3 regions of the Microbacterium sp. 2216-1 genome follow, and region 3 is predicted to be linked to each of the others. Evidence: riboswitches for the same ligand, from Rfam matches in the RefSeq annotation. Region 3 holds a riboswitch; each other region holds the start of a gene.

The links. Region 3 has a riboswitch for thiamine pyrophosphate ahead of thiM (hydroxyethylthiazole kinase). Riboswitches for the same ligand answer to the same signal wherever they lie in the genome.
Region 1: it holds a riboswitch for thiamine pyrophosphate, as region 3 does, so the genes downstream of both, thiC (phosphomethylpyrimidine synthase ThiC) here and thiM (hydroxyethylthiazole kinase) in region 3, are expected to answer to the same signal.
Region 2: it holds a riboswitch for thiamine pyrophosphate, as region 3 does, so the genes downstream of both, ACLD0U_RS13610 (ECF transporter S component) here and thiM (hydroxyethylthiazole kinase) in region 3, are expected to answer to the same signal.

What each region holds. Positions count from the first base shown of each region.
Region 1 is NZ_JBKFTM010000004.1:172,005-174,261, reverse strand. Features, by position in the region: gene thiC (phosphomethylpyrimidine synthase ThiC) at 1-1,434, opposite strand, end outside; TPP riboswitch at 1,431-1,538, opposite strand; gene ACLD0U_RS12750 (M56 family metallopeptidase) at 1,585-2,257, opposite strand, start outside.
Region 2 is NZ_JBKFTM010000005.1:143,824-146,080, forward strand. Features, by position in the region: gene ACLD0U_RS13605 (ABC transporter ATP-binding protein) at 1-342, opposite strand, end outside; gene ACLD0U_RS13610 (ECF transporter S component) at 359-997, opposite strand; TPP riboswitch at 990-1,099, opposite strand; gene ACLD0U_RS13615 (D-alanyl-D-alanine carboxypeptidase family protein) at 1,149-2,257, shown strand, end outside.
Region 3 is NZ_JBKFTM010000004.1:13,916-16,172, reverse strand. Features, by position in the region: gene ACLD0U_RS11960 (NAD-dependent epimerase/dehydratase family protein) at 1-868, shown strand, start outside; TPP riboswitch at 916-1,009, shown strand; gene thiM (hydroxyethylthiazole kinase) at 1,001-1,843, shown strand; gene ACLD0U_RS11950 (bifunctional hydroxymethylpyrimidine kinase/phosphomethylpyrimidine kinase) at 1,840-2,257, shown strand, end outside.

The DNA of each region.
Region 1 (2,257 bases), 160 kb from region 3:
CACGCCGGTCTTGACGTCATCGCGGTTGGGAAGCCCGAGGTGCTCCTTCGGTGTGACGTAGCAGAGCATCGCCGTGCCGTAGCGGGCGATCTCGGCTGCGCCGATCGCCGAGGTGATGTGGTCGTAGCCGGGGGCGATATCGGTGGCCAGCGGCCCGAGAGTGTAGAACGGCGCGCCGTGGCACAGTTCCTGCTGGCGTTCGACGTTCTCGCGGATCTTGTGCAGCGGCACGTGACCGGGCCCCTCGACCATGACCTGCACGTCGTACTCCCAGGCCCGCTGCGTGAGCTCGGCCAGCGTGTCGAGCTCGGCGAACTGCGCGGCGTCGTTGGCGTCGGCGATCGAGCCGGGGCGCAGGCCGTCGCCGAGCGAGAAGGCCACGTCGTAGGCGGCGAAGATCTCGCACAGCTCGTCGAAGTGGGTGTACAGGAAGTTCTCCTGGTGATGGGCGAGGCACCAGCCGGCCATGATCGATCCGCCGCGCGAGACGATGCCGGTGACGCGCTCGGCAGTCATCGGCACGTAGCGCAGCAGCACGCCGGCGTGGACGGTCATGTAGTCGACGCCCTGCTCGCACTGCTCGATCACGGTGTCACGGTAGATCTCCCAGGTGAGGGCGTTCGCGTCACCATCGACCTTCTCAAGGGCCTGGTAGATCGGCACGGTGCCGATGGGGATCGGTGAGTTGCGGATGATCCACTCCCGCGTGGTGTGGATGTCGTTGCCCGTCGACAGATCCATGAGCGTGTCGGCGCCCCACTTCGCGGCCCATTCGAGCTTCGCGACCTCGTCGCTGATCGAGCTGGTCACGGCGGAGTTGCCGATGTTCGCGTTGACCTTGACCAGGAACGCCTTGCCGACGATCATCGGCTCGGATTCGGGGTGGTTGACGTTGTTGGGAATGATCGCGCGGCCCGCGGCGATCTCGCTGCGCACCAGCTCGACGTCGCACTGTTCGCGCAGCGCGACGAACCGCATCTCGGGGGTGATGATGCCCCGGCGGGCGTAGTGCATCTGCGTCACGCGGTGGCCGGCCTTGGCACGGACCGGTACCGGTGTGCGCCCCTGCCATTGCTGCGAGGGTGCGCCGCGGCGCACGGCCGTGCGGCCGTCGTCTTCGAGGCGGTGCCCGCGGGCGGCGTACGTCTCGGTGTCGCCGCGCTCGGCGATCCAGGCGGACCGCCATGGTGCGAGCCCCTCCTCGGGGATGCTACCGGGACCCATCGTGCGGTACACCTGCAGCGGGGGATTGGCCGAGCCGTTGGGCGAATCACTCTGCTGGATCTCGGTGACCGGAACGCGGATCCCGTGGGTCGCGTCTTCGAGCCAGGCGAGCCGGTGGGCGGGATGCTGCTCACTCGACTGCGGCGTCGCCGATGTCGAGGCGGCGGATGCCGAGGACGGGACTTCGGATTTCGGGGTGCGTGCAACCACGGAACTCTCTCACTTCCTACGCCGGTATCAACCGGATCAGGTTCGACGGTCTCAAGCGCGTCAGCTTGATCTCAGCCCTTCTCAGGGCACCCGTGTGGACAGTCCATGTGTACTACGGACGACGAAGGTGGGCAAATCCGGGTCGGCCACTCAGGTCGCGAGACGGCAGCCGGTGAGGATGACCGACAGATATGGTCCGTGCACCACGACGGCCATCAGGGCGAACGCGGCGGTCGCCGCGCCGAGCGCGATCGCGGGAACGAGCGACGCGCCGATGCGCGCGGGGGAGACCAGGTGCCCGATGCGATCGGGCCCTGCGGCATGCAGCACGACCCGATGGGGCGTCGGAGCGTGAGCGCCGACCGTGCCGCCGAGTTTGAGCAGCGCGCTGGCGAGGGCCGGGGTGCCCGCTCGGCGCGAAGCGGCCCGGTCGGCGGCGATCTCGAGGTACAGCGGCACGGCATTGCGGATCGCGGACATCAGCGGGAGCCGGTGCAGAGGAGCGATCACGGCCTCGAGCACGCCGAGTGCGAGGTGATGGCGTCCGTGCACATGCTCGCGCTCGTGAGCGATCACCGCGGCGAGCTCATCGGGGTGCAGGACTTCGACAAGCCCGCGGGAGAGGACGATACCGCCGTGTCGGTGCGGCAGTGAGAACGCGGTCGGGCGCAGGTCGCGCGTGAGCATCACGCGGTGGCCGCCGACGATGCGAGAGTCGGCGCGAGCGGCGATATCGCGCGCGGTGGCCCGTGTCGCGCGGAGTCTGCGCACCCCGCGGAAGATCGCCGTCGCCACCAGAACCAGCGCCCCCGCCAGAGGAAGC
Region 2 (2,257 bases), on a different contig from region 3:
GTTCTCGCATCCGAAGGCGACGTCGTCGCCGACGCGCGCAAGGATGACCTGCGAGTCGGGGTCCTGCAGCACAAGACCGGCCCGGCCCCGCGCAGCCGCGGCGGGCAGGCCATCGATGAGCAGCTCGCCCTCGGCCTCGCCCTCCTCATCGCCACCGAGCACACCGGCCAGGCCATGCATGAGCGTCGACTTACCGGCACCCGAGGCGCCGAGCAGCAGCACCCGCTCACCGGGATCGATGCGCAGCGTGACATCGCGCACCGCCCAGGCGAGGCGACTGGCGTGCCGCCAGCCCCATCCACGCGCCTCGACCGCGGCGGGCGCGATCCCTCCTGACACCATGGCGATCGCCGGTCGGTCAGACCCGCTTGCGCACCTCTCGGCCCGAGCCGAAGCGGTCGAGAGCACCGGTAGCCGCGAGGCCCCGGGCGAGCAGCCAGCCGAGCAGACCGGCGAGTACGGCGCCCGAGATGACGGTGCAGATCAGGTAGACGACGGTGAAGGCTGCGTCGGCACCCGCGAACCACAGGATCATGTTGTTGATCCCGCCCAGCAGGGCGGCGCCGGCGCCGGCGAGCATCGCCACGGGCAGCGACCAGACACGGTACGCGAAGAGCAGGAAGATCAGTTCGGCGCCGAGGCCCTGCACGAGTCCGGCCTCAATGGTGAGGAACCCGCCCCACTGCGCGCCGGCCAGGGCCGAGACGACGGCGGCGAGGGTCTCGACGTAGATCGCAGCGCCGGCCTTGCGGATGATGAGGCCACCCAGCACGCCGGCGATCAGCCACGGCCCGTCGAGCAGTCCCTGCACGCCGGGCAGCAGCGGGTCGAGCAGCGCCTTGGGGCCGAGGTAGCCAACGTTCCACAGCAGGAACAGAACACCGCAGGCGACGCCCAGCACGCTGGCGACGACGATGTCGACGATGCGCCAGCGCCAGATCTCGGGGCGCATACGCCCCGTGTTCGTGGACGCGGAACTGGACGTGGACGTGCTCATAGGAACTCCTCCCTGCGCCGGCATGATCCGGATCAGGTTCGACGGTCGAAGCGCTCTTCGCTTCCTCTCAGCCCGGCGGTCCGGACTCCCGTGGTGGTTCATCGATCATATCCCGCCGACCGCACACAGGGACGTTGGGTAGCGTGGACGGGTGACCACCTCCCCCGAGTCCACGCGCCCCGCCACGCGCCGTGAACTGCGCGAGCGTGCCCACCCGCAGACGACGGAGTCCTCTCGTGCTCCGTTGCCCGCATTCGGTGACACACTGCGCACTCCTGACAACACCGTCATTGATGACGTGCCCGCCCCGAACGACGACGCCGTCGACGACGCCGAACGCTTCTCAGACGCGCCACCCCTGGGCGACACGCGGGCTTCCGCCCCGTCGTGGGATACCGGTTTCGCCGCGTATGCCGTCGATACTGTCGCTGTGGACGCCGTCGAGAACGACCCGGAGCCGGCATTCCTCAGCGCCTTCGACGATGACGATGCTCCGACGCGCGAGAACCCGGTGCTCTCTCCCGACGCCAGCGAGCCCAGCGGCACGGCCGTCGGTTCGGATGCTGCGGACGGGGCCTCTGCGCCGCAAACGGCTTGGGCGGATGAAAAGCGGCCGCCGACCGCACTGACCTGGCTCGATACCGCGACGTTGAAGGCTGAGTCGCTGCCGGAACCCCGGAGCACGCCCGACCTCTTCGACGGCGCACATCTGGCGCCGAGCTGGCGACGCCCGGGAGTACTGATCCCCCTCGGGATCGTCGGAACCCTGTGCGGCGCATACGTCGCCTCGACTCTGCTGTGGCCGCTCGACGCGGTCGCTCCTGCAGCGGCCGCCGTGAAGACAGAGATCGCGCCGGCAGAAGCGGCAGCGCTCACCTGGCCGGAAACCGGCAGCGCCGCCGTCGCGGTAGAGGGAATCGGGCCCGCCTCATCGACGACCGAGCGCGACGAGATCGCCAGCATCACGAAGGTCGCCACGGTACTGATGATCCTCGACGAGCTGCCGCTGGAGCCCGGCGAGGAGGGACCGAGCTTCGCCTTCGACTACGGCGACACGCTGGAGTACTGGCAGTACCGCAACCTGAACCAGTCGGCGCTCGATGTGCCGGTGGGCGGCACGCTGACCCAGTACCAGATGCTGCAGGGCATTCTGCTCGGCTCGGCCAACAACTACACCGACCGCCTGTCGGACGAGATCTGGGGCTCGGACTGGGCGTTCTCGCAGGCATCCGAGGAATGGTTGAGCGATCACGGCCTCGG
Region 3 (2,257 bases):
CGGGAGCCGACCGGCCCCGGACGGCACCGTGCTGTTGCGCGGGGACCGCGACGAACCGGATGTCTACGACCGGCTGCGCGAGCAGCAGTGGGACGAGATCGTCGATATCTCCTCGCGCGCGGATCACGTGGGTGCGGCCGTCGCGGCGCTCGGCGACAGTGCGGCGCACTGGACGTACGTGTCGTCGGTCTCGGTGTACGCCGACGAGGTCACCGTCGGTCTCGACGAGACCGGGCCGCTCCACGCGCCCGCGCAGCCGGGCGACGAGTACGACTACAGCGCCCAGAAGGTCGCCGCCGAACAGGCGGTGACCGCCCTGGGCACGCGGGCCGGCATCGTCCGGCCCGGACTGGTGGTCGGCGCCGGCGATCCCAGCGACCGCTTCGGATACTGGGCGGCGGCCTTCGCACGCGCCGGTGACGGCGCGGTGCTGGCGCCCGACAGTCGCGACCGATTCGCTCAGGTGATCGACGTCGACGATCTCGCCGGGTTCATCACCGCTGCCCGGCGCACCGGTGTCGTCAATGCCATCGGTGATCCGCTGCCGCTGAGCGACCTGCTCGACGCCTTCCGTACCGAGTCCGGTCATTCCGGCCCGGTCCGGGTGGCCGACGACGACTGGCTCGATGCGCACGGCGTGCAGTACTGGATGGGGGAGCGCTCACTGCCGCTGTGGCTGCCCGCAGACATGCCGGGCTTCGCGCAGCACGACAACCGTGCGTACCGCGCCGCCGGCGGGGGATTCACGCCCCTTGACCAGACGATCCGGAGCGTGCTCGCCGACGAACGCGCTCGGGGACTGGACCGCGAGCGTCGTGCCGGTCTGACCCGGCACGACGAGAGCGAGCTGCTCGCACAGCTCGTCTGAGCCGGGTCCGGTCGACGCCCGATCCGGCGGGCTTCGCTAGACTCGCGCACAGTGACACGGGGTGCCGCAGAAGCGGCTGAGATCACACCCGTCGAACCTGATCTAGTTCGTACTAGCGAAGGGATGTCGTCCATGAGCGATCGTCTGCGCCCATCCGTCCGTATTCCGGCCGCCGCCGCCGAGCTGCTGCGCGAGGTGCGCCGAACACCTCCGCTGACCCAGTGCATCACGAACACCGTGGTGGCGGGCTTCACGGCCAATGTGCTTCTGGCGACGGGGGCGGCACCCGCGATGGTCGGCATCGTCGGCGAGTCCGGGATCTTCGCCGGCATCGCCGATGCGCTGCTGGTGAATCTCGGTACTCCGCCGCCCGAGCAGCGCGCGGCCATGTCCGAGGCGGTGCGCGGCGCGAACGCGGCGGGCACGCCGTGGGTGCTCGACCCGGTCGCGATCGGAGCACTCCCCGTGCGGACGACACTCGCCGCCGAGCTGGTCGCCCAGCATCCGACGGCCGTGCGCGGCAACGCGAGTGAGATCCTCGCCCTGGCCGGCACCGGTGCCGGCGGACGGGGCGTCGACGCCGTCGATGCCCCGGAGGCCGCCATGGAGGCGGCCCGTACGATCGCCGCACGGTGGGGGAGCGTGGTGGCGGTCTCGGGCGCCACCGACCTGATCACCGACGGGGAACGGGTGATCCGGATCGCCAACGGCGACCCGCTGCTCACGCGCGTCACCGGGGGAGGGTGCGCGCTCGGAGCCGTCATGGCCGCCTTCCTCGGCGCGGCCCGAGCAACCGGGGCCGACGCCATGACGGCGGTGGCTGCGGCGACCCTGGTCTACACCGTCGCCGCCGAGCGCGCGGCGAAGGTCGCCGCGGGCCCCGGCAGCTTCGCCGTCGCGTTCATCGACGCGCTCGCTGCGGTCGAGACAGACGATCTGCTGCGCGACGCCCGGATCGAGGAGGACGCACGGTGACGTACGACCTGTCGATCTACCTGGTCACCGATCCGCACCTGTGCGGTGCGCGCGGTGTCGTGCAGACCGTCCGCGATGCGGTCGACGGCGGCGCCACCATCGTGCAGCTGCGCGACAAACACGCCGACGACGACGCCATCGTCGAGCAACTCGTCACCCTGTCCGAGGCCATCGACGGACGCGCGCTGCTCGTCGTCGACGACCGCGTCGACGCCGTTCTTGCCGCACGCCGCCGGGGAGCCCGCGTCGACGGGGTCCACGTGGGACAGTCCGACCTGCCGGCGACCGAGGTGCGGCGCCTGCTCGGGCCGGATGCCCTCGTCGGCCTCACCGCGAACACGCCGGAGCACCTGGCGGCGCTGCGCGACCTTCCGACCGGGACAGTCGACTACATCGGTGCCGGGGTGATCCGCC